DNA from 3 places in the Cupriavidus sp. CuC1 genome. Region 2 is predicted to be linked to each of the others. Evidence: predicted binding sites of a transcription regulator. Region 2 holds the regulator's gene; each other region holds the start of a gene.
What was found. Region 2 encodes FNR, which switches genes on or off when oxygen is low (the NO sensors DNR and NnrR bind a similar motif). Its sites were predicted from a motif close to TTGATNNNNATCAA; they were not measured.
Positions count from the first base shown of each region.

Region 1: ACGLHR_RS45745 (universal stress protein) is a predicted target of FNR. The motif match lies at 2,035-2,048, and genes of this name have one in related genera.
Region 3: ACGLHR_RS33000 (fatty acid desaturase) is a predicted target of FNR. The motif match lies at 2,622-2,635, and genes of this name have one in related genera.

Region 1 is NZ_JBIUHC010000203.1:6-6,139, forward strand. It holds partial or broken gene ACGLHR_RS45735 (RNA helicase) at 1-362, shown strand, start outside; gene ACGLHR_RS45740 (serine/threonine protein kinase) at 396-1,457, shown strand; gene ACGLHR_RS45745 (universal stress protein) at 1,488-1,925, opposite strand; gene ACGLHR_RS45750 (hypothetical protein) at 2,185-2,346, shown strand; gene ACGLHR_RS45755 (M20/M25/M40 family metallo-hydrolase) at 2,614-4,158, shown strand; gene ACGLHR_RS45760 (carboxymuconolactone decarboxylase family protein) at 4,242-4,661, shown strand; gene ACGLHR_RS45765 (hypothetical protein) at 4,920-5,150, opposite strand; gene ACGLHR_RS45770 (LysR substrate-binding domain-containing protein) at 5,268-6,134, opposite strand, start outside.
Region 2 is NZ_JBIUHC010000194.1:10,333-16,466, reverse strand. It holds gene scpB (SMC-Scp complex subunit ScpB) at 1-717, opposite strand, end outside; gene ACGLHR_RS45040 (sulfite exporter TauE/SafE family protein) at 1,308-2,072, opposite strand; gene fnr (fumarate/nitrate reduction transcriptional regulator Fnr) at 2,374-3,099, shown strand; gene ACGLHR_RS45030 (hypothetical protein) at 3,186-3,431, opposite strand; gene ACGLHR_RS45025 (hypothetical protein) at 3,434-3,652, opposite strand; gene ccoG (cytochrome c oxidase accessory protein CcoG) at 3,721-5,220, opposite strand; gene ccoP (cytochrome-c oxidase, cbb3-type subunit III) at 5,276-6,134, opposite strand, start outside.
Region 3 is NZ_JBIUHC010000097.1:15,396-21,529, forward strand. It holds gene ACGLHR_RS32990 (NADPH-dependent F420 reductase) at 1-694, shown strand, start outside; gene ACGLHR_RS32995 (hypothetical protein) at 726-1,154, opposite strand; gene ACGLHR_RS33000 (fatty acid desaturase) at 1,401-2,501, opposite strand; gene guaD (guanine deaminase) at 2,679-4,010, opposite strand; gene ACGLHR_RS33010 (adenosine deaminase) at 4,072-5,118, opposite strand; gene xdhC (xanthine dehydrogenase accessory protein XdhC) at 5,115-6,134, opposite strand, start outside.

The DNA of each region.
Region 1 (6,134 bases), on a different contig from region 2:
AAGGCCGCAGCCCGGCTCCGGCCGCGGCTGACGGGCAAGGCCAGCGCCGCGCGCCGCAGGGCAGCGGCCGTCCGGCTTCGGCCGGGCAAGGCAGCCCACGTAATGGCCAGGCCAACGGCAATCGCACCGCCGGCAACGGCAACGCCAATGGCAACCGCACTGGCGAGGCCAATGGCAACCGCGCCGCGGGCAACGGCAACCGCGACCGCAATGGCGATGTCAACGGCAACCGCGCCGGTGCCAACGTTAATAACACCCACGCCGCACAGCCGCGCACCGGACAGGATCCCGCGGCACGCGGTCGCCGCCCGGCGCCGCAAGCCGCGCTGCTTGGCGGCCAGCGTGCCAAGCCTACGCGCTAACTCCCCAACGTTCCCCAACGGCGGCCACGCGCAATGTCCAGTTCAGGGTTTGACCTCCAGGTGCCTGGCGACGGCGGCACGCCCGCCGATGACGGTGGCGTGCCCTACGCCAGCCTCACGCCGGACTTGATGCTGGATGCGATGGAGGCCGCCGGTTTCGAGCCGGACGGCCGCCTGCTGGCGCTCAATAGTTATGAGAACCGGGTCTGGCAGGTGGGGATCGAAGGCAGCGCGCCGGTGGTGGTCAAGTTCTACCGCCCCGGCCGCTGGAGCGACGCCGCCATCCTGGAAGAACATGCCTTCGTGCAGCAACTGGCCGATGCCGAGATTCCGGCGGTGCCGGCCATCGCGCGCGACGGTGCCACACTGCTGGCGCACGCCGGTTTTCGCTTCTCGGTGTTTCCCCGCTGCGGGGGACGCGAGCCGGAGCTGGATCGTGCCGACACGCTGACCTGGCTTGGCCGTTTCATCGGCCGCATCCATGCGGTCGGCGCCACGCGTCCTTACCAGGCGCGCCCCACCATCGACGTGGACACCTTCGGGGTGGCCCCGCGCGACTGGCTGCTGGCGCAAGACTGCATTCCCCTGGAACTGCGCCCGGCCTGGCAGGCGGTTGCCGATCTCGCCGTGGATGGCGCTCGCCGCTGCTTCGAGCGCGCGGGCGACGTGGCGCAGTTGCGGCTGCATGGCGATTGCCATCGCGGCAATGTGTTGTGGATCGAGGAGTCCCAGGCTGGCACGCGCCCGCCCGGGCCGCACTTTGTCGACTTCGACGATAGCCGCATGGGACCGGCCGTGCAGGATCTGTGGATGCTGCTGGAGGGCGACCGCGCCGCCATGCAGGGCCAGATGGCCGACATCCTGGCCGGCTATGACGATTTCGCGGAATTCCAACCGCGTGAGCTTTACCTGATCGAGGCGCTGCGCACGCTGCGTCTGCTGCATTACAGCGCCTGGCTGGCCAGCCGCTGGCGCGATCCGGCCTTCCCGGCGGCGTTCCCGTGGTTTGGCACTGCCCGCTACTGGCAGGACCGCATCCTCGAATTGCGCGAGCAGGTCGCGCTGATGGACGAGCCACCGCTCTGGCCGGTCTGACCCGGCACCGGCCAGCCCAGGCCGGCTGCCTTACTTCTTGCCCGGGGCCTTGACCAGGACTACCGGGCACGGCGCGTGCGCCAGCACCCGTCCCGCCACCGAACCAATCACCGCATCGAAGAACGCGCCGCGGCCGTGCGTGCCCATGACGATGCCTTGCGCGCCCACGCTGGTGGCGTAGGCGACGATGCGTTCCGGCGCGAAGCCGTGCAAGGCATGCTGCTCTACGGCGATGCCGGCGGTGGCGAGTATGTCGGCCACGGACTTCATGGCCTTGCCACTTTCTTCCTGATGCCAGGCGTCGATGGTTTCCTTGTTGACGAAGGCGCGGACCTGCCCGGTTACCTCGGGCGTCACGTGGACTACATGCACGGTGAAGCCGCGTTGCAGCAATTTGCCTTCGGCGATGAAGCGGGCAGCTTCGTCGGAAAACGGCGAACCGTCGGTGGCGAGCACGATATTGGTCATGGCTGCTATCTCCTGTAATGGCTGTAATCGTTGCGGCATGGCGGCCTCCGCCGGGGTGGCTCGGGGGCGGTCACTACGATCATCATGGCACCCCGCGGGCAATCTTGCCTGGATCCAGATCAAATGGCGTGCAATAGGCGGCACCTTCCCGTGGGGATTTCGTCGCGCGTTTTGACAGTTTCTTTGCACCGCGTCCAAGGCATCTAAGCGCCTTTTTGACGCGCCGGAACCTACCCTGCAGATAGGAAAACTCTGTCGGATGTTCCGGCTTGCCGCCATGTGGATCTACTACCGGCTGGCGATCGGCGCGCTGGCCATGCTCGCGCTGATCCTGCTTTTTGCCATGGAATTCGGGCTGGCCAGTGCCATTTCGCGGCGCGAAGAGGGCTTTTCGCAGTCGCCCGACGAGCAGGGGCCCTGAGGGCGCCTGCGCAAAGCCACGCACAATGAAGGCGCGCCGCCAGGGGCGCCGTGCGTGGACAAGTTGCATGGAGCGGTTCAGACTGCCGGTGCGGGCCGCGCGGCTGTCTTGCGGCCCGCCCCCCGTATCCGTCGCCATGCACTTTCCTATCCAACAAGAAACATGAGACTACGTTCCCGTGCCCGCGCGCCTGGCAGCGCGCCGCATTCCGCGCCCCTGCATACCGATTCCCGCACCCACCGAACCCCCTTGCGCACCGCGGTCTGCATGACCGTGTGCACCGCCCTCGGCGCCGTGCTGCTGGCCGCGGGCGCGCATGCCGCCACGCTCGACAGCACGCAGCTGCAGCAGCAGGCCGACCAGGCCGCCGCGCGCAGCTTCCGTGAATGGGTCGAGTTGCTGGCGCTGCCCAACGACGCCACCGTGCCCGCCGATATCCGGAAAAACGCCGACTGGCTGGTCAAGGACTTCGCCCGGCGCGGCTTCCAGGCGCGCGAGCTGCCCAACAACGGCAAGCCCATGGTCTACGCTGAATATCCCGCCAGCGCGCAGCCAGGCGCCGGCCCGCGCAAGACCGTGTTGTTCTACATGCATTTCGACGGCCAGTCGGTGACGCCGTCGCAGTGGGCGCAGCCCAGCCCGTGGGAGGCTACGCTCAAGGCGCGTAGCGCCGATGGCAAGTGGGAAACACTGCCGCTGGAGAAACTCTATGGCGGCCAGGTCGATCCCGAGTGGCGCGTGTTCGGCCGTTCCTCGTCCGACGACAAGGGTCCCATCGTGATGTTCCTCGCGGCCATGGATGCGCTCAAGGCTGCCGGAGCGGACCCCGCGGTCAATATCAAGGTGCTGCTGGACTCCGAGGAGGAGAAGGGCTCGCCCTCGCTGGGCAAGGTGATCGCAGACAACCTGGCGCTACTGCGTAATGACGGCATGGTGATCTTCGATGGCCCGATGCACCAGAGCAACCAGCCCACGCTGATCTTCGGCAATCGTGGCGTGTTGCTGGTGCAGCTCAAGGTGTTCGGCGCCAGCCAGGGCCTGCACAGCGGCCACTACGGCAACTATGCCGCCAACCCCGCGCAGCGGCTGGCGAGCCTGCTCGCCACCATGAAGGACGATGAGGGCCGCGTCACCATTCCCGGCTACTACAAGCCGGTGAAGATGGACGAACGCGCGCGCCGCATCATGGCCGCCGTGCCCGATGACGAAGCCGCGCTGCGCCGCCGCCTGGGCATCGCGCGCGCCGAGCGGGTTGGCGCCAACTACCAGGAGGCCATGCAGTACCCCACGCTGAACGTGCGCGGCATGGCCGCCGGCGATGTGGGCGAGAAGGCCCGCACCATCATTCCGGAAGTGGCGGTGGCCGATATCGATATCCGCACCGTGCCGGAGACCAGCCCCGAATCCCTGTTCGCGCTCGTCAGGCAGCACGTGGAAAAGCAGGGCTACCACCTGGTCAAGGGCGAGCCCACGGATGACGATCGCGCGCGCTATCCCAAGCTGGCCTCGGTCACCGCGGGCGAAGTCTCGGCCTCTAGTTCCGCCGCACGCACGGACCTGTCGGCGCCCATCAGCCAGTGGCTCACGCAGGCCATGCAGCAGTCCTACGGCAAGGCGCCGGTGCAGATCCGCATGATGGGCGGCACCGTGCCGACCGGCGCGGCGGTGCAGGCGCTGCAGGCGCCGTTCGTGATCGTGCCGCTGGTCAATGCGGACAATAACCAGCACAGCTACGACGAGAATATGCGGCTGGGCAACTACCGCGATGGCATTCGTACCGTGATGGGTATCCTGCAGACACCGTTCAAGTAAGACCCAACGCCACAGGCGCCGCGCATCCGCCGGAACGTGGCGGCGCCTGCCTGATTTCTCATCCAGTCACGGGAGATAACGAGATGACGCAAGCCAAGCAAGACCCCGCCGCCTACGCGCAAACGCCGGCCTTCGAAGCCGGCCGGCAGGTACGTTCGGAAGTCATGGGAGAGCAATACGTGCAGCGTGCGTTCGACGCCGCGCAACAGCAGGGCGATGTCGGCCTGCAGCAACTGGTGACGGAATTCGCCTGGGGCACCGTGTGGACGCGCGAGGGCCTGGATCGCAAGCAGCGCAGCCTGGCTACGGTATCGATGCTGATCGCGCTTAACCGGCCGCAGGAACTGACCGGGCATCTGCGCGGCGCCCTGGCCAATGGCGTGACGCCGCAGGAATTGCGTGAACTGGTAGTGCACAGCGCGGTGTACTGCGGCTTTCCGGCGGCGCTGGACGCCGGGCGCAAGCTGGCCGAAGTGCTGGAAGCTGCCAACGTCAAGGGCTGAGCGGGCGGTCGCAAGCGGGGAAAGGCTCGGGGAAGGTTCACGGCCGCTGCGGGCATCCGGAATCATGCCAGAATGCGGCGAGATAGGGGCGTTCCCCCGGGGTGGCATTCATGCCATCCCTAACGCTGCAGCGCCTGCGCGGCAAAAGTCACCAGCCATCCGCTGCCCAGGCAGGCGGCGATCCATCCGGAGAGGATCAGGGCGGTGTCTTTGATGGTCATGATGGGTTCCTGCTGTATGTGCTGTCTTGCTTGGTGCTCACACCGAGAAACCGAACGGATAGTCGTGCTTGACCGTGCGGGCGCCGTCGCTGAAAGCATCGACCTTGCGCGCGCCATCGGTATTGGCGTCGGCCGTGCGGTGCACGTAGCCGTAGTTGTCGCCGGCATGGGTGCCGCGGGCGTCCGCGGCAAAGGCGGAGTTCAGGGAGAGCAGGGCGGTGCCGGCGATGGCGGCAGCGAGGAACAGGCGGGCGGTGGTGATTCTCATGATCTATCTGCCTTGTTGAAATTGGGAGAAGGTGTTCCGTCTCCATGTGACAAAGGATAGATCTGGCGAGGGACCGATACGGGTCCTTGTATCGTATTCGATATTCAAATTTTTTGATTAAGCGTCCCGCGCAACCTCAGGCGCCTGCCGGAATGCCTGCCGCGCCGCAAAATCCTGCGCCGCCGCCAGCAGCCAGGTCCGCAGGCGCGACATGGCGTCGCTCATCGGCCGCGAGTCGGGCGCCACCAGGTAGTAGGCGCGCTGCGAGCGCATGGCCTGCGCCACCGGCATCACCAGCAGGCCCAGCGCCAAGTACTCCTCCACCAGGAAGCGCGGCACCAGGCCCACGCCGAGCTTTGCGCGGGCGGCGCTGATCACCATGCTGTGGTGGTCATAGCGCGTGCCGCGCATGGCGTTGACATCGGCCACGCCGGCCGCCTCCATCCAGTTCTTCCAGTCCAGCCGGCGCGTCGACAGATGCAGCAAGGGCGCCTGCGCGATCCGCTCGGCGGTGACCGGCCCCTCGCCGGCAAACAGTTCCGGATGGCAGATCGGCACCGATTCCTCATCGAACAGCGGGTCGGCGCGGCCACCCGGATAGTTGGCTTCGCCGTAGTGGATGGCGGCGTCGTATGGCGTGCCGTCGAACAGGAACACATCCGCCTGCGCGCTGAAGTTGACCACCACCTGGGGATGCTGCGCGTAGAAGGCGGGCAGGCGGGGAATCAGCCATTCCACTGCCAGCGTCGGCACGCAGGCCAGTTCCACGATGCCGCCCGCGCCCTCGTGCGCCATGATATCCAGCGTGTCGCGCTGCAGCTTTTGCAGGCTTTCCCGCACCTGATAGCCGTACAGCGAGCCGGCCGGCGTCAGGCTGACGCGCTGGTTGGCGCGGTGGAACAGCGCCACGCCGAGCTGGCTCTCCAGCGTGGCGATCTGGCGCGAGACGGCGCTCTCGCTCAGGCAGAGCTCCGCCGCCGCCCG
Region 2 (6,134 bases):
GGCACCGGCCGCGAGAACATCGGGTGCAACCACTTCGGAATGGGTCGATTCACCCTCCCCGGCATCGGCCACAGCCTCTGCGGCAGCCTCGGCCTGATCATCGCCAGGTTCCGCGAATGCCTCTTCGTCGCTATCCGCCGGCACAGTGCCCAGCGCCTCGAAATCGATTGGCTCCTGGTTCAGCAGCGCGACCTGCGCCTGGGCCTGGATGTCTTCCAGCGGCGGCAATTCATCGAGCGTACGCAGGCCAAGGTCATCAAGGAAATTCTTGGTGGTGGCATAAAGCGCGGGCCGCCCGGGCACGTCACGGTGGCCGATCACCTCGATCCAGCTACGGTCCTCGAGCTTCTTAACGACCTCGGTGCTGACCGCGACACCGCGGATTTCCTCGATATCGCCTCGCGTGACCGGTTGCCGGTAGGCAATGATCGCCAGCGTCTCCATCACGGCGCGGGAGTACTTGGGCAGCTTTTCAGGATTCAGCCGGTCCAGGTATTCGCGCATGACAGGGCGGCTCTGGAAACGCCAGCCACTGGCCAGTGCCACGAGTTCCACGCCGCGTTGCTCCCAGTCGCGGCGCAGCTCTTCGAGCAGCACGCGAATGGTGTCGGCACCGACGTCGTCGGCAAACAGCCGGCGCAAGTCATTGACGCGCAAGGGTTCCTGCGCGCAGATCAGCGCGGTCTCGAGGACGATCTTCGCCTCTTGGGTATTCATGTTGATTGCGTGCAGCCTGTCTTTGCACCTGCGCCCCGATTGATCCCGGGCGCACTGGAGATTGCGGGTTCAGCGGTAGGGATTGCCACCGCCATCTGGCCGCGCAGCCAACCGCATGCTTGTTGCATGCCAGCCGTGCGCTTTCTTTTATTGCATCGGGTGCCGGACCTGACCGGCAGGAGATCGCCCGGCCACCGGCTTTACCTGCCAGTCGACGGAGCCCTTGCGTCGCGCCTTCCCCCTGATGTGGCGGACCTGTCCGGCGCGGCGTTTATCATCGAACGCGCCGGGTGCAAGAAAATACGGATATCGGGCCTGCTGGCCTATTTCACCCCGCCCTGCCGTGGCTGGTCTTTTGAACCGAATCTTTTGAACCGGACGGCGGTTGGGGAACGGTCCCTGGCGCTGTTGCCTGCCCGGGTGTTCCTGGCATGCATCCCTGAGCAGCGGATGCTACCTGACGATGCCACGATGAAATACGCTGCGCGATATCGCTGTTCTTGCGATTGTATGACATTCCCTGGCAAACCTGCAACCGATTCGCACAGCTACCTCATCGAGGAAGTGACAGATACGCCACGAACAACGTTTCAGAAGACCAGGCAGAATCCATGCGCGGCAAGCGTCTGGGGCAAAAGCAGCGCGCGCGCCACCCCGGCCAGGCCAAAGGCCACCACCGCGAGGCCGGCGCCGGCCCGTAGCGCCGGGCGGCGCGAAAGCTGCCTGAGGTAGCCGGACAGGCCCGAGATGACCAGCAGGTTCGGCAGGGTGCCCAGGCCAAACACGGCCATCACCAGCGCTCCAGACGGGGCATTGCCGGCCAGCAACGCCATGGCAAGTGCGCCGTACACCATGCCGCACGGGACCAGCCCCCAGGCCAGCCCCATGCCGTAGCGGCGCAGCAACCGCCCCTGCCCCCGCGCCCGGGCCACGGCCGGCAAGCACGCGCCGACGGCGCCAAGGCCGCGCAGCAAGCCGCCCGCGGCGCGGGCGGCAAGCCGCTCCAGCCAGCCAGTACCCATGGTCCGCCCGCGCAACATCCACAGGCCCGACAACACCAGCATCACGCTGCCCACCCCAAACAGCCAGCGCTGCAGCGGCAGGTACTGCGCCCCCCAGACGCCAGCCCCCAGGGCGCCAAGCAAGCCCCCCAGCACCGCATACATGCTGAGGCGCCCGGCATGCATGACGAGCAGTTCCAGCAACCAATGGCCGGGACGCCGGAGCACCGTGGCAGGCACGCGCGCTACGCCGCCCTGCTCCGCGGCCAGCGCGATCCCGCCGCACATGGCGGCGCAATGCACGCCGCCCAGCAAAGCCAGGGTAAATACGCTGATTAGCACGCCTATGGTCAACTTCTCCTCCCAATCACACAATCGCAACGTCCGGCGCGGTAAAATGCGCCCAACGCGCCCCCGCAGCTTCAAGAGGCGCTATCAACATGAAGCCCAGCGCCCGCGCCAGTTCGCGCGTTCGCAAAACAACATGACGACGGGCACGGCAGGCCGCGCTGCACAGATAGCGCACCGCCGACAGACCCGCGCGCCGGGCCGATGTGGATAGCGCTTCCCATCGACGACTCTCAACGTCAAGCTCTCAACTCAATGCGCCTGCCACACCGCGCTTGATTGACTGCGCTAAACCGACAGGCCTCAATTGCTCACCTCCATTCCTATTACCGAGATGTCGCCCCGCTGCTCCACCTGCTCGCTCGGCCAGCTCTGCCTGCCCGTCGGCATGACGCAGCAGGACCTCGAAAAGATGGATACGCTGGTGCAGGACCGGGTGCGCGTACGCAAGGGCGAAACCCTGTACCGCCTCGGCGACCCTCTCACCGCCGTCTACGCGATCCGCTTCGGCACGCTCAAGACCCACCTGACGATGGAAGACGGCCGCTCGCAGATCACGGGCTTCCACCTGCCCGGCGAAGTCGTCGGCCTCGACGGCCTCGGCGAGATGCAGCACGCATCGGACGCCACCGCGCTGGAAGATACCGAAGTCTGCGTGGTGCGCTTCGGCGATCTCCAGACGTTGTCCAACGTCCTGCCTTCCCTGCAGCATCAGTTCATGCGCCTGATGAGCAAGGAGATCTCGCAGGACCAGGTCATGTTGATCACGCTCGGCTCGATGCGCGCCGAGGAGCGGCTTGCCGCTTTCCTGATCAACCTGTCCGAGCGCTTGTCCGCGCGCGGCTATTCGGCCTCCGAGTTCGTGCTGCGCATGAGCCGCGAGGAAATCGGCAGCTACCTCGGGCTCAAGCTCGAAACCGTCAGCCGCCTGTTCTCGCGCTTTGCGGAAGCTGGCCTGATCCAGATCCGCCAGCGCCACGTCAAGCTGGTCGACATGGTGGGGATCAAGCAGATCGTCAACAAGTCCTGCTGACGTGCACGTCGCAAGCCGCCCTCGCCTGCGGCGGCCCGCCGTGATGCCGCGCCTTCTGGCCTGAACCGGCAAGGCGCGCATCGCACTCATTCCAGCTCGTCCGTGTCCGCCAGCCGCGTGGGCATGGTGTACAGCGTCAAGCCGCTCGACAGCGAGCAGAGCACCCACGCGATCAGGAATCCCACGGTGTAGACCGCCTCCCGCGATGCCTCGACCGGCTGGCCGAAAAAGCGCAGGTCGCCAGGATCGACCATGGAGAACACCAGCGCGGTCGTCAGCCCGGCAACCAGGAAGGCGGGCCACAACACCCACATCAGCCAGCGCAGTCTCATGATCACCTCGCTTGCGCCGCAACCGGCGTTGCCCGGCGTGCCGCGCTGCCCGCCTTCTCGACCACCAGGCCGTGCCGCGACACGCCTTCCACAATGGGCGGGTCCGGATGGGTCATGGCCAGCCAGATCGTGACCCCGCAAGCCACCATTGCCACCAATGGCCCGCTCATCAGCAGCCACGGCCATGGCTCCTTCCACCAGGGATTGCTTTGCTGCGTCATCTGGCCTCCTGTAGATCTAGATCGCGCATGTTGCGTATGGATCGGTGCATCCAGCGTGCCGTGCCGCCTCATAGATTGCGCGGCACGATAAAGCTGGTGCTCTGTCGAATCTCTGCGCCATGGCTCCCCGTGCCCTCATCGGGCACCGCGGTCACCGTGACCTCGATCCTGTGCGTGCCCTGCTCCGCTGACTCGATCGGCACGCGCACCCGGATGGGAACCAAGCGATTGGACGTGGGCTCCAGGTTGCCGGCAGCGTGGTCATACTCCACGGCCAAGCCCTTCAGCGCATTGCTGCCCGCGCTGACGGCGACGCGCATCGGCGCCTCGGTCGTGTTGATCAGTTGCAGCCGGTACACGTTCTCGATCCAGCGCCCTTCCACTTCCCGCCCCAGCGCGCCGCGGTCGCGGATGATGTCGACCTTGAGCGGCGTGCGCATGGCCAGCGAGGCCATGAAGCCGACGACCAGCGCCAGCCAGATCACCGAGTAGATCACCGTGCGCGGCCGCACCAGGCGCTTGCGCGCCACGGTCTCGGAGAGCGCGCCGCGCATGGCGTTCTCGGATGTATAACGGATCAGCCCGCGCGGGTACGCCATCTTGTCCATGACCTGGTTGCAGGCGTCGATGCAGGCGCCGCAGCCAATGCAGTCGTACTGCAGGCCATCGCGGATATCGATGCCGGTGGGACAGACCTGCACGCAGATGCTGCAATTCACGCACGCGCCCAGCCCCGCTGCCTTGTGGTCCGCCTTGCGCGAGCGGCTGCCGCGCGGCTCGCCACGGCCCACGTCATAGGTGACCACATAGGTGTCGCGATCGACCATCACGCTCTGGAAGCGTGCATACGGGCACATGTACTTGCAGACCTGCTCGCGCATGAAGCCGGCGTTGCCCCAGGTGGCGAACGAATAGAACAGCATCCAGAACGTTTGCCACGGGCCCAGCGAGAGGCTCAGCACCTGCCCGCCCAGCGCGCGGATGGGCGAGAAGTAGCCGACGAAGGTAATGCCCGTCCACAGCGCGATCACGATCCAGAGCGCGTGCTTGGTCGCCTTCAGGCGCAGCTTGCGTGCGCTCCACGGATCGCCGTCCAGGCGGATGCGGGCAAAGCGGTCGCCCTCCACATGCCGCTCGATCCACATGAAGATCTCGGTGTACACCGTCTGCGGACACGCGTAGCCGCAGAACAGCCGCCCCGCGATCGCCGTGAAGAGAAACAGCGAGAGCGCGGAGATCACCAGCAGCACGGCAAGGTAGATCACGTCCTGCGGCCACAGCACCAGGCCAAAGATATAGAACTTGCGCGCGCCGAGATCGAACAGCATGGCCTGGCGGCCGTTCCACTGCAGCCAGGGCATGCCATAGAAGAACAGCTGGGTCAGGACCACCATCCAGACCCGCCAGCTCGAGAACGCGCCCGACACCGAGCGCGGATAGATCTTGCGGCGGACTTCATACAGGGTCTCATCCGAAGTCTGCTCATCCGCCGTCGCGGCTGCGGGCTCTCGATGCGGCGCCCATGCGGGCCCGTTTGATCCAAGCGGCTCCGGTCCGGGGGCGTTCATCGGCGATCACCCCCGCCGCGGTGCGGGCCCGGCCGACAAGCACAAGCGTGGTGGCTCATTGCCTGCTCCCCTCGCCTGCGCCGCTCCCGGTGTTGGACAGGCCCCAGACATAGGCGGTCAACATGCGGATACGCTCCGGCGTGAGGATTTCTTCGTGCGCCGGCATATGGTTGTTATGGCCCTTCAGGATCGCGTCGACGATGCTGGCCTCCGAACTGCCGTACAGCCACACGCGGTCCGACAGGTTGGGCGCGCCAAGCGCCTGGTTGCCCTTGCCGGTGGAACCGTGGCAGGCCGCGCAGGTGGACTTGAACGTGCTCTCGCCGCGCGAGGCGCGGATCGGGTCGTAAGCCAGGCCGGAGAGCGAACGCGCGTATTGCGCCACGTCGCCGGCGAGCTTGCCGTCGATGGTCGAGGCGAACGACGGCATCACGCCATTGCGGCCCTTGGTAATGGTCTGCGCGATGGTCTCGGGATCCCCGCCGTACAGCCAGTCGTTATCGGTCAGGTTGGGAAAGCCGCGGCTGCCGCGCGCATCGGAGCCGTGGCATTGCGCGCAGTAGTTGAGAAACAGGCGTTGCCCGATCTCGCGCGCCGCCGGGTCGGCCGCCACCTGCTTGACGTCCATGTGCATGTACTTGCCATAGACCTCCCGCTGCAGTTGCTCGGCCGCCTGGCGATGCGCCTCCAACTCGACCCGACTGGAGGTCTTGAGCACGCCGGCGTAGGAACCCAGGCCGGGGTACAGCACCAGGTAGCCCAGGCCAAAGATGCACGCCAGCAGGAACATCCACATCCACCAGCGCGGCAGCGGGTTGTTCAGCTCGCGCAGGTCGCCGTCCCACACGTGGCCGGTGTCTTCGGCGGCGCCAGCGACCTTGGTGACCTTGCGTTGGGAGAACAGCAGCCACACG
Region 3 (6,134 bases), on a different contig from region 2:
CTTGCGCGCGCAGGCTAGCCGGGATGGCGCGCCCATGCCCATTGGCGTGATCGGCTCGGGCCGCATCGGCGGCACGCTGGGCGGCCTGTGGGTGAAGGCTGGCCATCCCGTGCTGTTCTCCTCGCGCCACCCGGATGAGATCAAGCCGCTGGTCGAGAAGCTCGGCCCGCTTGCCCGCGCGGGCACGGTGGCCGAGGCGCTGGCCTTTTCCAATGTGATTCTTCTCGCCGTCCCTTACAAGGCCTTGCCTGACCTCTCGGCGGAGTACGGCAAGGCCTTTGCCGGCAAGGTGGTGGTGGATGCGACCAATGCCGTGCGTGCGCGCGATGGCGCCGTAGCCGAAGAGGCGATGCGCAAAGGCATCGGCATCACCACCGCAAAGTACCTGCGTGGCGCGCGCATCGTGCGTGCCTTCAATTTCATGGGCGCCACCAACTTCGCGAACATGAACCACCGGGCCGAGGGCCTGATCGCGGTGCCGATCGCCGCCGACGATCCAAAGGCGCTGCGCATTGGCGAGCAGCTGGTGCGCGATGCCGGCTTCGAGCCGGTGGTGGTTGGCCGGCTGGCCACGGCCGACAGCTTTGCCCCGGGCGGCCCGCTGTTCCACCAGATCGGCTCGGCCGACGCCATGCGCGCGCGCATCGCGGAGCTAGGCGGGAAGATGGGGGCGGCAGGCGCTGCGTCCAAATAAGAACGGCGCTGGCCAGCCCGCCCGAGCGGGCTTAGCCGCGCCAGGCGCCCTTCATCCAGACCCAGCCGCCGCCTTCGAAGCGCCAGACCCAGTGTCCGGGGACCCAGTAGGCGTGCTGCGCGGGCATGACCGTGATCTGCTCCACGATCACGGGCGGCATCACCGGCACCGGCTGCTGGACCCAGCGGCCGTGCACCCAGAACCAGTCGTTGCCCTCCCACTTCCAATGGCCCGGCACCCAGTTCCAGCCGTAGGCCGGCGCGGGACCGCGGTCCTCGTGCACCGGCGGCGGCATGTTGCGCACCACCTGGTGAGGCGGCGGTGGCGGCGGCTGCCGTACTACCACGCGTTCGGTCACGCAGCCGGCGAGGCTGCCGAGCACGGCCAGCGAGGCGAGCGCCGGCAGGGCGCTGCGGAGCAGGCGGCGGCGCATGGGCGCATGAGGTTTGCTGGTTGCCATTTCTCTATGTCCTGTGGAATCTGATTTGCGGTCAAGCGTCGTCTAAGGGGCGGCCCCGGGGCGGCATGCGCAATGACCTTGGGACCGATATCGTCCTTAACGAGGCAAGCGCTGCGCCGCGGGACAAGCACAGGGAAAGACTTTGTAATTGAGTATTACGCGCCCCAAATGAAAAACCGCAGCCAGGGGGGCTGCGGTTGCGGCGGGCGGCCATCGCTGGCCGCCGGGGCGGTGCTTCAGGCTGGGTCAGGCCGGCACTGGCGCGTTGGCGCTGGTCTGCCGGCCGCGGAAGTCCGTCCAGCACAGCGCCTTGAAGTCGTACAGCTTGCAGCGGCGCGCCGTATGGAAATACCAGCGCCAGGTGAAGTTCTGGATGATGATGCGGCCCGGCAGCGCGTGCTCCAGCAGCGCCTGCGCACGCTTGAGGCGGTACAGCGGCACGCTCATGTCCACGTGGTGCGCGGTGTGCTCCATGATGTGATGCAGCGCCGCGCCGATGCCATAGCGAAAGCGCAGGTGCACGGTAGTGGAGACGAAGGGCTGGGCGCGCGCCCACATGGCCTTGGTATCGTACCAGGCCACGCTGGTGTGGGTGTGGTGCACGTAGAGCACGAAGCCCACGGTGAAATTCCAGACCAGGAACGGCAGCACGAAGCCCAGCCCGACCAGCAGCGCGACCGACTGGCCGGTGGCAATTGCCAGCCACGCCAGCGCGCCGATCCACGCGGCGCCGAACAGGGCCACCAGCGCGCAGTCCCACATGAAGACGGCGCGGCGCGTGGGCATCTGGCGGCGGCTGGGGAAGAACATCTTGAACCACCAGATCTCGACCAGGTAGTACAGGCCCGCGCCAAAGCCGGTGCGGTAGACGCGCTCCAGCGCACGGCGCCAGCGCGGCAGCGCCTGGAATTCATCCAGCGAGTAAGGCGCCCAGACAAAGTCGAAGCCCTTGAGGTTGGAGTAGCCGTGGTGGACCACGTTATGGCCCACTTCCCACAAGCTGTAGGGCGTGAGCGACGGCAGGAAGGTCAGCCGGCCCAGCCATTTGTTCAGGCCGCGCCGGGGCGTCAGGCTCTGGTGGCAGGCATCGTGGCCGATGATGAACAAGCGGGCGATGACCAGCCCCGTCACCACGCTGGCGGCCAGCTTGGCGAGCCAGTGGGAGAACAGCACCACCCCGGCCAGCGCGGCCAGGAACAGCGCGGTGTCCAGCGCGAACAGCGCCAGCGCGCGCGGCGTGCTGCGCGCGCCAAGCGGGATCAGCCAGCCGCGGATGATCTTGCGCGAAGGCAGGGGGGCGTCAGGGGAAATCGGCTCCGGAAAGGAAGCTTGCTGCGTGGCAATCATGCAAAAACCTTCAGTTGTCGAACGCGGGGTCGGGTGCCTGGATAGGCCCGAGACTGGCGATGCGCGGCCACAGGACAGGCCGATGGTGTGACAGCTTAGAAGGATTGCGTGACAGGGGTGTTGATCCGGGTCAAGCCGATGCGGCCGGACCCGGTGCGACGCAGTAAAAAGTGATGCTTAGTGCGTGGCGGAGGCCGGCGCGCTTGCCGGCTCGCCCATCACATAGACCTCGCCGATGACGCGGTCGTCACCCAGCATGGCGAAGGCGAACAATTGCTCTTCCAGCGTTTCCGAGCGCTCGCTGCGGCGCGCGATCAGCGGCGTGGCCTGCGGGTCGAGCACGATGAAGTCGGCCTCGCAGCCCGGCGTGAAGCTGCCCACGCGCTCGCTCCAGCCCAGTGCGTCGGCGGCAGCGCGGGTGGCCAGGTAGAACATGCGCAGCGCGGTGAGGTGGTAGCCGCCCATGCGTGCCACCTTGTGGGCGGCGTTCATGGTGCGCAGCATCGAGAACGAGGTGCCGCCGCCCACGTCGGTGGCCAGCGTCACGTTGAGGCGGTGCGCGTCGGACTGGTGGAAATCATAGAAGCCGCTGCCCAGGAACAGGTTGGAGGTGGGGCAGTGCGCCACCGCGGCGCCGCTGTCGGCCAGCCGCTTGCGATCGTCCTGGTCCAGGTAGATGGCGTGGCCGTAGAGCGCGCCCGGGCGCAGCAGGCCGTAGTGGTCATAGATGTCGAGATAGCTGCGCGCTTGCGGGAACAGCTCGGCCACCCACTTCACTTCGTCGCGGTTTTCCGCCACGTGGGTCTGGATGAAGGCATCGGGATACGCCTTGGCCAGTTCGCCGCAGGCTTCCAGCTGCGCTTCGCTGGAGGTGGGCGCGAAGCGCGGCGTGATGGCGTACGACAAGCGATTCTTGCCGTGCCAGCGCGAGATCAGGTCGGCCGAGTCGCGCGCGCCGGACTCGGCGGTATCGCGCAGGAACTCGGGGCAGTTGCGGTCCATCATCACCTTGCCGGTGACGAGACGCAGGTTGCGGCGATCGGCTTCGGCGAACAGCGCATCCGCCGAGGCCGTGTGCACCGTGCTCCAGGCCACCGCGCTGGTGGTGCCGTTGCGCAGCAGTTCGTCGGCGAAGAAGCCGGCGACGGCTGCGGCGTACTCCGGCTCGGCAAAGCGGCGCTCCTCGGGGAACGTATAGGTCTCCAGCCAGTGCAGCAGGCCGGGCGAAGGCGAGGCGATGATGTCGGTCTGCGGGTAGTGCACGTGCGTGTCGATAAAGCCTGGCACGATCAGCTTGCCACGGCGGTCGATCACTTCGGCGCCGGCCGGGATCTGGTCGGCCAGGTCGGCATGGTTGCCAACCGCGGCGACATGCCCGGCGGTGACGATCAGCACCCCGTCTTCCCAATACTGATACGCGTCGTCATGAAACTGGGGGTCGCGCAGAAAGTGCAGCACGCGGCCACGGATGGCGCGGGTGATGGACTGGGTGGGGGGCGTGGTCGTCATAGCGATGTCTCGTGGGCGCCGGCGCGCGCATGGCGCGCCGGCATCTTGGTGTGAGCCGCGCTCAGGCCGTGGAGGCCGCGGCGGGCAGCGGGGATTGCCAGAAGTGGTCGACTTCGGCGAGGAAAGCCGTCTTTTGCGAGGCAGGCAGGAACGACGCCTCGAAACTGTTGCGGGCCAGCTTGTGGCCATCGGCCGCGGTCAGCGGCAGGGCTTCGAAGGTGGCTTCCCAGTTCGCGTTCATATAGCCGCCGAAATAGGCGGGGTCGTCGGAGTGCAGCGTGACCAGCACGCCGGCTTCCAGCAGGCGGTGCAGGGAGTGGTCGCGCAGGTCCGGGTAGACCTTGAGCTTCTGGTTGGACAGCGGGCAGACCGTCAGCGCCACGCGCTCGCGGGCCAGCCGCTCGACCAGTGCCGGGTCGTCGATCGCGCGCACGCCGTGGTCGATGCGCTCCACCTTGAGGATGTCGAGCGCGTCGGTCACGTATTGCGCCGGGCCTTCCTCGCCGGCATGCGCCACCAGGTGCAGGCCGAGCTCGCGGGCGCGGGCAAACACGCGGGCGAACTTCTCCGGCGGGTTGCCCTGCTCGGAGGAATCCAGCCCGACGCCGACAAAGCGGTCGCGGTAGGGCAGCGCGGCTTCCAGCGTGGCGAAGGCGTCCTCCTCGGAGAGGTGGCGCAGGAAGCAGAGGATCAGGCTGCTGGAAAAATCGTACTGCGTGCGGGCCTGGGCCAGCGCGTCGGAAATGCCGTCGATCACCACGTTGATCGGCACGCCGCGTTCGGTGTGCGTCTGCGGGTCGAAGAAGATCTCGGCGTGGCGCACGTTGTCGGCGACGGCGCGCTGCACGTAGGCCATCGTCATGTCGAAGAAATCGTCCTCGGTCAGCAGCACGCTGGCGCCGGCGTAATAGATATCGAGGAACGACTGCAGGTCGGTGAAGGCGTAGGCCTCGCGCAGGGCTTCCACGCTGGCGTACGGCAGCTTGACCTTGTTGTGCTGGGCCAGCCGGAAGATCAGCTCAGGCTCGAGCGTGCCTTCGATATGGACATGCAGTTCCGCCTTGGGCGTCTGGCGAATACGGTCTGCGAGCGCGGCATCGAGCGTCATGGGGTTCCTTTTGCGGTCTTGGTTTGCGTCGTGCTCGTCGCTTTGCCGCTGCGGCCCGCGGTCAGCGCGCCCAGATGGGCGAGGCGCTGGTCGCGAACCTGCAACAGCTGGGCGACGATGGCAACCGCAATCATAGCCGGAGCCTTGTCCGTGATGCCGGAGACGCCCATCGGGCACGTCATTTCCGCAAAGCGGGAAGGGTCAATCCCGTGCTCCGCCATGCGATGCTCGAAGCGCGCGCGCTTGGTCTTGGAACCGATCAAACCGAAGTAGGCGAAGTCATCGCGCCGCAAGATCCGCTCGCACAGCGTCTGGTCCAGTGCGTGGCTGTGCGTCATCACAAGGAAGTAGCTGCCGGCCGGCGCATGGTCGACCACGGCTTCGGGGATGTCGCTGGCTTCCGGGGTGACGTTATCGGGCAGGTCGGACGGGAACAAGGTGTCGCGCTCATCCACCCAGTGCACCTGGCACGGCAGGTTGGCCAGCACCTTGACCAGCGCATGGCCCACGTGCCCGGCGCCGAACAGCACCACGTGCAGCTCGTCCGGCACCAGGGTGTCGGTCCAGCCGCCGTCCGCATGCAAGGTCACCGAGGGCAGCAGCGCCGGCGCCGCGGCGTGCTGCACCGCGCCGGTGCGCGGCACCGTGCGCATCAGCGAGCGGCCGGTGCCGAACGCGGCCTGCACCGCGTCCAGCCACGGCAGGTCGGCCTCGCCCAAAACCTCGAAGGCGAGCAGTACCACGCCGCCGCAGCATTGCCCCAGCGCCGGGCCCAGCGGGATGCGCACGATCTGCCGCATTGCATCGCCCTCGGCCAGCATGGTGCGGGCGATTTCCATGCCGCGCCATTCGAGATGGCCGCCGCCGATGGTGCCAACCAGTTCGTCGGCGGTCACCAGCATGCGCACGCCCGCCTCGCGCGGGGCGGAGCCTTTCACCTCGGCGATGGTGACCATCGCCACCGGCACGCCCGCGCGCACCCAGCGGGTGGCGTCGGCGAAGCGGAAGGGTTTGAG